One region of the Arenimonas sp. MALMAid1274 genome, then DNA from elsewhere that is predicted to be linked to it. Evidence: predicted binding sites of a transcription regulator. Region 1 holds the regulator's gene; the other holds the start of a gene.
What was found. The regulator HrcA, encoded in region 1, represses chaperone genes, less so after heat shock. The targets are predictions, from matches to a motif close to TTNGCACTCNNNNNNNNNGAGTGCNAA.

Region 1 (5,148 bases):
GTGCGTCTCGGCGTCGCGGACCATCTGCGCGATCTCTTCCTCGCTCAAGCCCGAACCGGCCTTGATCTCGACCTTCTGCTCCTTGCCGGTCTTCTTGTCCTTGGCGCTGACGTGCAGGATGCCGTTGGCGTCGATGTCGAAGGACACCTCCACCTGCGGCATGCCGCGCGGCGCGGCATCGATGCCGGACAGGTCGAACTTGGCGAGGGACTTGTTGAAGCGGGCCTGCTCGCGCTCGCCCTGCAGCACGTGCACCGTCACCGCGGACTGGTTGTCCTCGGCGGTGGAGAAGGTCTGCGAGGCCTTGGTGGGGATGGTGGTGTTCTTCTCGATGATCTTGGTCATCACGCCGCCCAGGGTTTCGATGCCCAGGCTGAGCGGGGTGACGTCGAGCAGCAGCACGTCCTTCACGGTGCCGGCCAGCACGCCGCCCTGGATGGCGGCGCCGACGGCGACGGCCTCGTCCGGGTTGACGTCCTTGCGCGGCTCCTTGCCGAAGAACTCGGCCACGGCCGCCTGCACCTTGGGCATGCGGGTCTGGCCGCCGACCAGGATCACTTCGGCGATGTCGCTGGCGCGCAGGCCGGCGTCATTGAGCGCGATGCGGCAGGGTTCGATGGTCTTCTTGATCAGGTCGTCCACCAGCGCCTCGAGCTTGGCGCGGGTGAGCTTGATGTTCAGGTGCTTGGGGCCCGAGGCGTCGGCCGTCACGTACGGCAGGTTCACTTCGGTCTGCTGGTTGGACGAGAGCTCGATCTTGGCGCGCTCGGCCGCGTCCTTCAGGCGCTGCAGGGCCAGCGGGTCCTTGCGCAGGTCGATGCCCTGCTCCTTGTTGAACTCGTCCACGAGGTAGTCGATGACGCGCTTGTCGAAGTCTTCGCCGCCCAGGAAGGTATCGCCGTTGGTGGCCAGCACTTCGAACTGCTTCTCGCCGTCGATCTCGGCGATCTCGATGATGGACACGTCGAAGGTGCCGCCGCCGAGGTCGTACACGGCCAGCTTGCGGTCGCCGCCCTTCTTGTCCATGCCGTAGGCCAGCGCGGCCGCGGTGGGCTCGTTGATGATGCGCTTGACGTCCAGGCCGGCGATGCGGCCCGCGTCCTTGGTGGCCTGGCGCTGGCTGTCGTTGAAGTAGGCCGGCACCGTGATCACGGCTTCGGTCACCGCTTCGCCCAGGTAGGCTTCGGCGGTCTTCTTCATCTTCTCCAGGATGCGCGCGGAGATTTCCTGCGGCGACATTGCCTTGCCGTCGCTGGTCTTGACCCAGGCGTCGCCGTTGTCGTGCGCGACAATGCCGTAGGACACCAGGTCCAGGTCCTTCTTGACTTCGGCGTCGGTGAACTTGCGGCCGATCAGGCGCTTCACCGCGTAGAAGGTGTTCTTGGGGTTGGTGACGGCCTGGCGCTTGGCCGAGGCGCCCACGATCACTTCGCCGTCCTTGGTGAAGGCGACGATGGACGGCGTGGTGCGGTCGCCCTCGGAGTTCTCGATGACCTTGGCCACGCCGCCTTCCATCACGGAAACGCAGCTGTTGGTGGTACCCAGGTCGATGCCGATGATCTTGCCCATGTGTGTGCTCCCTCGGATTTCTAAGTCTGGCGGCGTAGGCCGCGGATGGTTCTAAAGTGGGGTTGGGGGGCCCTGCTTCAAGGCCCGGGCGACGCTATTCGGCGGCGACCACGACCAGGGCCGGGCGCAGCAGGCGATCGTTCAGGGCGTAGCCCTTCTGGAACACCTGCACCACGCTGCCCACGGCCGCGCCGGGCGCGGCGACCTGGCTGATGGCCTGGTGCCACTCGGGGTCGAAGGCCTGGCCGACCGGGTCGACCTGGACCATGCCGTTGTCGGCGCCGACCTTGAGCAGCTGGCGCAGGGTCAGCTCCAGGCCGTCCTTGAGCGGGCCGGACTCGGCATTGGCCGCCGCCAGCCCGGCCTCGAGGCTGTCGAGCACCGGCAGCAGCTGCGAGAGCAGCTTTTCGTTGGCGAAACGGCGGGCCTGGTCGACGTCGCGGGCCAGGCGCTTGCGCTGGTTGTCGAGCTCGGCGCGCTCGCGCAGGGCTTCCTCGCGCAGGCTGGCCATGGCGGTGCGCAGCTGCTCGAGCTCGTTGTCCAGGCCGTAGTCGTCTTCGGGCGACGGGGCGCCCGGGGTGGGTTGTTCGCTGTGCATGGTCTTCCAGTGGCTGCCCCGTCCCCCGGGGTTCGACAGCCTTATGGGGCCGGGCTGGAGGGTTTCAAGGCGCCGGGGTCGAGCGCGGCGCCCAGCAGGTCGGCCGTGGCCTGCACCATCGGAATCACCCGGTCGTAGGCCATGCGGGTGGGGCCGATGACGCCCAGCACGCCCAGCACGCGGCCGTTGGCGCCGTAGGGCGCGGTGACCACGGTACAGGCGTCCAGCGGGGCCAGGCCGGTTTCCTCGCCGATGAACACCCGCACGCCGGGGGCGTGGATGGTGCGCTCGAGCAGCTGCAGGATCTCGCGCTTGCGGGAAAAGGCCTCGAACAGCTCGCGCAGGCGCTCGATGTCGGACAGGTCCTGGACCCCCATCAGCTTGGTTTGGCCGGTCAGCAGCATGTCGTCCTGGCCACCGGCGCCGTCGCCCAGGGCCTGTTCGGACAGCTCCACCGCGGCCGACAGCAGCCGCTCCATTTCGCTGCGGGTGTCGCGCAGCTCGCGCAGCAGGGCGGCGCGGATCTCGTGCAGGGGGCGGCCGGCGAAGTGGGTGTTGAGGAAGTTGGCGGTCTGCTCCAGCTCCGACGGGGTGTAGGGCCGACGCGGCGTGACGATGCGGTTCTGCACTTCGTTGTCGGTGAACACCAGGATCACCAGCACGCGCTGGGCGTCCAGGGCCACGAAGTCGATGTGCCGGAAGGCGAACTGGCCGCGCTGGGGCACGGTGACCACGCCGACGAACTGGCTCATGGCCGACAGCAGCTCGCTGGTGTTCGACAGCAGGGCCTGCGTGCCGGCGCCGGCCGCCAGGTTGGCGCGCATCTGCGACACCTGCGCCTCCTGCACCGGCTTGACCTGCAGCAGGCTGTCCACGAACACCCGGTAGCCCTGGGCCGTGGGCACCCGACCGGCCGAGGCGTGCGGCGCCGCCAGCAGCCCGATTTCCTCCAGGTCGGCCAGGATGTTGCGGATGGTCGCCGGGCTCACGTCCAGGCCCGAGCTGCGGGCCAGGGTGCGCGAACCCACCGGCTCGCCGTCGCGGATGTGCTGCGAGATCAGGGTGCGCAGCAGGCTGCGGGCGCGCGGGTCGAGGCTGAGTTCCATGCGTCATAGATAAGGCCCGCGGCCGCCCCGCGCAAGGCACGCGAGCGTGGCCCCTGCCCGGCCCGCGCCGCTTTCCTACCCGTTGCCGCCCCGGCCTCGGATGGACGGCCTCGCCCGGGGCAGCGAAACCTGCCTGCTTTCAGGCAAAATCGCCCGGCCCATGATCAGCCACCTCACGCTCAAGGATTTCGCCGTCGTCAGCACCGCCGAACTGGCCTTCGGGCCCGGCATGACCGTGGTTTCCGGCGAGACCGGCGCCGGCAAGTCGCTGCTGGTGGACGCCCTGATGTGGCTCACCGGCGCCCGCGCCGATGCCGGCATCGTGCGCCATGGCGCCGAACGGGCCGAGCTGGCCGCCGAATTCCGCCTGCACGACGCGCCCGCCGCCCTGGCCTGGCTGCGCGAACACGAGCTCGAGGACGAGGACGGCTGCCAGCTGCGCCGCGTGATCCGCGCCGACGGCGGCTCGCGCGCCTGGATCAACGGCCGCCCGGCCACCCTGGGCCAGCTTTCGGAACTGGGCGCCATGCTGGTGGAGATCCACGGCCAGCACGAACACCAGGCTCTGCTCGACCGCGGCCAGCAGCTGGCCCTGCTCGATGCCTTCGGCCGCCACGAAGCCGCCCAGGCCGAGGTGCGCGACCTGGCCCTGCGCTGGGCCGGCATCGACCGCCAGCTGGCCGAACTGGCCCGCGCCGGCGACGTCGGCGAGCGCGTGTCCTGGCTGCAGCACCAGGTGGACGAACTGGCCCGGGAAAGCCTGGACGGCAGCGATGTCGAGGACCTGCTGGCGGCGCATCGGCGCCAGGCCAACGCCGCCGGCCTGCTGCAGGGCTGCGAATCGGCCCTGGCCCGGCTGGCCGGCGAGGACGGCCTGTCCCTGGGCCGCGCCCTGCACCAGCTGGTGGCCGAGCTTTCGCGCCTTAGCGCCGACGAGCCGCGCCTGGCCGAAGTGGTGTCGCTGATCGAATCGGCCGACATCCAGCTGTCCGAGGCCAGCGCGGGCCTTGAGCGCATCCGCGATGATTTCGACCTCGACCCCGGCCGGCTGCAGCAGCTTGAGGATCGCCTGTCGCGCCTGCACGACCTGGCCCGCAAGCATCGCGTGCCGATGGAAGGCCTGGCCGCCCGCCGCGATGCGCTGCAGGCCGAGCTGGAGGGCCTGAGCGGAGCCAGCGAGCGCGGCGAGGCGCTGGCGCGCGAGCTGGCCGCCGCCGCCAAGGCCTGGCAGCTCGCGGCCGCGCGCCTGTCGCAGGCCCGCACGCAGGCGGGCCAGGCCCTGGGCCAGGCCGTGGTCAGCCTGATGTCGGAGCTGGGCATGGGCGGCGGTGAATTCAGCGTGGCCCTGGAACCGCTGGACACCACCCGTCCCACGCCGCAGGGTGCCGAGCGCTGCGAATTCCTGGTGTCGGCCAACCCCGGCCAGCCGGCGCGGGCGCTGCGCAAGGTCGCCTCGGGCGGCGAACTGGCGCGCATCAGCCTGGCCATCGAAGTGGCGGCGCTGGGCCTGGACGCGGTGCCGACCATGGTCTTCGACGAAGTGGACACCGGCATCGGCGGCGCCGTGGCCGAGGTCGTGGGCCAGAAGCTGCGTGCCCTGGGCGCCGAGCGCCAGGTGCTGTGCGTCACCCACCTGCCCCAGGTCGCGGCCCAGGGGCACCATCATTTCCAGGTCAGCAAGGCCGTGGCCGGCGACAGCACCCACAGCGCGGTGCGCCCGCTGGACGACAAGGCCCGCGTCGAGGAACTGGCCCGCATGCTGGGCGGCGTGGAGATCACCCGCGAAGTCCGGGCCAATGCCCGTCAGATGCTGTCGCGCGCGCAGGAAAGATGATTTTTTTGCCGCAGATTTACGCGGACGAGCGCGGATAGAGC
Region 2 (5,148 bases), on a different contig from region 1:
ATGCGCACTTCCAGCGCGCGGCCGGCGGCGCCGGCCATCTGCTCTTCCATCTGCAGCTGGCGGCCCTGCAGGTAACCCAGGTAGTTCTGGGCCTCCGGGCTGTTCACGTCCAGGCGGTGCTTGCCGTCGCGGCTGACCTGCTTGGGCATCGACAGCTCGGCGATGCCGCCGCGGTAGGCCGCCAGCGAGGGCTCGTCGAACAGGACGATGAAGGTGCCCGGAGCCAGGGTGTCGCTACTGGTGACCGGGGCGGCCGGGCGGTTCACGCCGCCGCCGATGTTGAGCGATTCCTCGTAGCGGAAGCCGCCGCCGGGAAGGCGATTGGACGGCATCACCACCGCACCGCGGCGTTCGACGTTGCTGCGGGCGTACTGGCCGCGGCCCGGCGTGGCGGTGCCCTTGCCGGCGCGCGAGGCGATGACGCCGGCGCGCGCGCCGACCGGTCCGGGTTCGGTGCGCGCATCCGCGGACCGACCGGTGGGATCCACGCCAGCCTGCTGGCCCGCGAAGTAACGATAAGTAGCGGGACTCGCCGCTGCGACCAGTGCCACGAGCGCGATTGCCGCGCCCCACTTCTTCATCTTCACCATGTCTTTCCCCCGAGGCAGCTGACTGAAGCCAACAATGCGGACGATCCCGTGCATGCACTCCCTGCAAGCCATCCCCGAAGGACGTACCGGGTCGATACGGGACGGACCCGGGCGCCAGGCGCCCTCCGAATTCCCGCTGGCCGAGTGTAAGCCCAATTCCCGCCGATGTGCCACGCCATCCCGGAGGAAGGAATTTTCCCGTTGCAATGCAAAAAGCCCGGCACGAGGCCGGGCTTTTTGGTCCAACGCGATGCTGCAGTGCGGCTTAGAAGTCCATGCCGCCCATGCCGCCCATGCCGCCGCCACCGTGGCCGCCGCCGGCCGGCTCGTCCTTCTTCGGAGCCTCGGCCACCATCGCTTCCGTGGTGATCATCAGGCCCGCGATGGACGCGGCGTTCTGCAGCGCGGTGCGGGTGACCTTGGTCGGGTCCAGGATGCCGAACTCGATCATGTCGCCGTACTCGCCGTTGGCGGCGTTGTAGCCGTAGCTGCCCTTGCCTTCCTTGACCTTGTTCAGCACCACCGACGGCTCTTCACCGGCATTGGTGACGATCTCGCGCAGCGGGGCTTCCATGGCGCGCAGGGCGATGGTGATGCCGTGGTTCTGGTCTTCGTTGATGCCGCGCAGCGCGCCCAGGTTGGCCAGCGCACGGATCAGGGCGACGCCGCCGCCCGGGACCACGCCTTCTTCAACGGCGGCACGCGTGGCGTGCAGCGCGTCTTCGACGCGGGCCTTCTTTTCCTTCATCTCGATCTCGGTCGAGGCACCGACCTTGATCACGGCCACGCCGCCGGCGAGCTTGGCAACGCGCTCCTGCAGCTTCTCGCGGTCGTAGTCCGACGAGGTCTCTTCGATCTGCGCCTTGATCTGGCCGATGCGGGACTGAATCAGCTCGGCCGAACCGGCGCCGTCGATGATCGTGGTGTTTTCCTTGGAAACCTGCACCTTCTTGGCGCGGCCCAGGTCCTTGATGGTGGCCTTCTCGAGCTGCAGGCCCACTTCCTCGGAGATCACGGTGCCGCCGGTCAGGATGGCCATGTCTTCCAGCATCGCCTTGCGGCGGTCACCGAAGCCCGGGGCCTTCACGGCGCAAACCTTGACGATGCCGCGGATGGTGTTGACCACCAGCGTGGCCAGGGCCTCGCCTTCCACTTCCTCGGCCACGATCAGCAGCGGCTTGCCGGCCTTGGCGACGCCTTCCAGCACCGGCAGCAGCTCGCGCACGTTGGCGATCTTCTTGTCGTACAGCAGGATGAACGGGTCTTCCAGCTCGGCCGACATCGACTGCTGGTTGTTGATGAAGTACGGCGACAGGTAGCCGCGGTCGAACTGCATGCCCTCGACCACGTCGAGTTCGTTGTCCAGGCCCGAGCCTTCCTCAACGGTGATCACGCCTTCCTTGCCGACCTTGTCCATGGCCTTGGCGATCAGCTCGCCGATGTTGGCGTCGGAGTTGGCCGAGATCGAGCCGACCTGGGCGATTTCCTTCGAGGTCGAGCACGGCTTGGAGATCTTCTTGAGCTCGCCCACGGCCTCGACCACGGCCTTGTCGATGCCGCGCTTGAGGTCCATCGGGTTCATGCCGGCCGCGACGGCCTTCATGCCTTCACGGATCAGGGCCTGGGCCAGCACGGTGGCGGTGGTGGTGCCGTCGCCGGCGATGTCGGAGGTCTTGGAGGCGACTTCCTTCACCATCTGGGCGCCCATGTTCTCGAACTTGTCCGACAGCTCGATTTCCTTGGCGACGCTGACGCCGTCCTTGGTGATGGTGGGCGCGCCGAAGCTCTTGTCGAGCACGACGTTGCGGCCCTTCGGGCCCAGGGTGGCCTTGACGGCGTTGGCGAGGATGTTGACGCCCTTCACCATGCGGGCGCGGGCGTCTTCACCGAAACGAATTTCCTTGGCAGCCATTTCTTTAACTCCAGAATTCTTTGGGGGTTGGTTCGGGGCCGGTCGCGCAAGCGCGGACCGGCGGGGCGCTCATCAGAGGATGGCGAGGATGTCGTCTTCCTTGACCACCAGGATTTCCTGGCCGTCGAGCTTGATCTCGGTGCCGGCGTACTTGCCGAACAGCACCTTGTCGCCCACCTTCACCAGCGGGGCGCGGGTGGAGCCGTTGTCCAGGGCCTTGCCGGCGCCGACGGCCAGCACTTCGCCCTTGATCGGCTTCTCGGTGGCCGAGTCGGGGATGACGATGCCACCGGCGGAGACCTTTTCTTCTTCCATACGCTTGATGACCACGCGGTCGTAGAGCGGCTTGATGTTCATGGGTTTCCCTTTTTATTCCATTAAATTCAACGACATGGCCTGTGCCTGTTAGCACTCGGCCCCGGTGAGTGCCAATGATACGCGCACGGCTTCCGGACAGGAAGCCGGGCGACCCGCCATGGATGGGGGGACAGGCGCGAGGTTTCAAGGCAGGGAGCGCCCTGCCCGCCTGGTCAAGGACCGGTCTGGCCTGCGGCGCCCCGCGCCACCCCCGCCCTGCCCCGCGCCCTGGCGCCCAGCGCCGCGGCCGGCAGCATCAGCGCCATGCCTGCCAGCCAGGCCCACAGGGGGGCGTGGCCGTAGAACGCGGTCATGGCCCACGCCGTCAACGCCACCTGCACCACCGCCATGGCGATGGCGTGGCGCAGTTCATGGCGTCCTGCGATCCGGGCGGTCACGTAACCCGCGACGACCATGGCCAGGCTTGAATAGAACAGGATGAACAGCTTCACCCCGACGTTTCCCTGCATCGCCTCCCGGGTCGGCAAGGCTTCCGGGAACAGGCGCATCAGGCTGGGCGTCGTCGCCATTTCGATGGCAAACGTGAGCACGGCAAGCACGAACAGTCCCGCGACCACGGCAGCAAGGCTACGCACCATTTCAGGACTCCCGGCGTGGGTTGGCAACCGCATTGCGCCTGCAGCCCGGCGCCGTCACGCCTTGAGCGGCCAGTACACTTCCGTGCGCCAGTCGGCGGCGTCGGGATGGCGGGAAGGATCGGTGATGTAGTGTTCCCAGGTCGCCCCGTCGGCTTCGAATCCGTTCGCCTCGATCCAGCGCTCGATCGCGGCATTGGTATCGGGCAGGCCGTCGTAGGGTCCCGCGTGGATGCCCAGCGCGACCCAGCCGCCCGGCAGGACGTCGGCGCGCATGTCGCCTTCGCTGGTGGCCGGTGAGGCCAGGGGTACGGCAGGCTCGATCGTCCACAGGCCCAGGCCCGTGCTGACATAGCGGCAGATCGGCCAGCCGGCGATCGGCAAGCCCTTCTTCGCGGCATGCGTGAACAGGCGGCCGAAGCATTCGCCCAGCGTCTGCTGCAGCGCGCTGGGCGCCACGCGCCGACGGATGCACAGCACGTGCTGCGGCTCGACCTGTTTGCGCGTGATGCTCAGCGTGGACATGGGGTCTGTACTCCTGGGCCCGAAGTGCTTGTAGCGCGGACGGTGGAAAAAGCGGAGGCCGGGCCCGGTTGAACGCGTCAACGCCAGGTGTCTTCGGCGCTGCGCCACGGTCGCATCCGCCAGGGCAAATTTGCGGTAGGCCGAGGGTGAGGTGCCGAAATGGCGCCGGAACGCCCGCAGGAACACTTCGTGGCTGGCGAAGCCGCTGCGCAGCGCCACCGAGCGGACCGTGGCGCCGTCCATCAGCAGTTGCGCCGCGGCTCGCTCCAGTTGCACCCGCATCGTGAATTGCTTGAGCGTCTCGCCGGAGTACCGCTGGAACTCGCGATGCAACTGGAATCGCGACCTGCCCGTGCGTTGGGCCATCGCACCGAGCGTGACGCCGCCGTCCAGGCACGCGGAAAGGTCTTTGAGCAGCAGCAGGAAGCGGTGACGGGGCGACATGGCGGTTGGATCGTAATACGGGGGCGGTTTGGCGGATTGATGTTCCTTGCAGCCCGGCCGCGGCGCCCGAAGCCACCCGCCTCAGCCCCCGGCAGGACCGGCCCGGTGACCCGCCGGCAGGCGGCAGGACGGGCTGTGAATCCCGTCACAAATCAGTGCCACAATCGGCCGCCCGGCACGGGCACGCCCTTCCCCTCCAACCTTGCAGTGGAGTTACCGGATGTCGACGACCCACCGCGGCCTGGCCGCCCTGGCGCTTTGCGCTGCCCTGTCCCCCGTCGGCGCGCGCGCCGAAGTTTTCATCAACGAGATCCACTACGACGATCGCACCGCCAGCGGGGACACCGGCGAGCGCATCGAGGTGGTCGCCACGGCCGGGGAATCGCTCAGCGGCTACCGCATCTATCTGTACAACGGCACCAGCTCGCCGAACTCGGGCACCTTCTACGACAACGACCTGGTGCCCGCCGGCAGCCTCGGCAACTGCGGCGCCCAGGTGCGCTTCGCGACCGTCAGCTACCCCAGCAACGGCATCCAGAACGGCGCCAACGACGCCATCGCCCTGGTCAATCCGTCGGGCGGGGTGGTGCAGTTCCTCAGCTATGAAGGCACGGTGCGCGCCTCCAACGGTCCGGCCTCGGGCCGCACCAGCGTCAACCTGCCGGTCTCGGAAACCAACGACACCCTGGCCAACACCTCGCTGCAGCTGGGCGGCACCGGCACC

Region 2: the regulator HrcA is predicted to act here: its motif matches at 2,908-2,934, upstream of groES (co-chaperone GroES).

The regions. Positions count from the first base shown of each region.
Region 1 covers NZ_JBMIRR010000027.1:993,956-999,103, forward strand. The annotation lists gene dnaK (molecular chaperone DnaK) at 1-1,569, opposite strand, end outside; gene grpE (nucleotide exchange factor GrpE) at 1,664-2,167, opposite strand; gene hrcA (heat-inducible transcriptional repressor HrcA) at 2,209-3,273, opposite strand; gene recN (DNA repair protein RecN) at 3,434-5,107, shown strand.
Region 2 covers NZ_JBMIRR010000021.1:104,555-109,702, forward strand. The annotation lists gene ACOQFR_RS01920 (S8 family serine peptidase) at 1-590, opposite strand, end outside; gene groL (chaperonin GroEL) at 856-2,502, opposite strand; gene groES (co-chaperone GroES) at 2,575-2,859, opposite strand; gene ACOQFR_RS01935 (hypothetical protein) at 3,033-3,458, opposite strand; gene ACOQFR_RS01940 (helix-turn-helix domain-containing protein) at 3,513-4,424, opposite strand; gene ACOQFR_RS01945 (endonuclease) at 4,645-5,148, shown strand, end outside.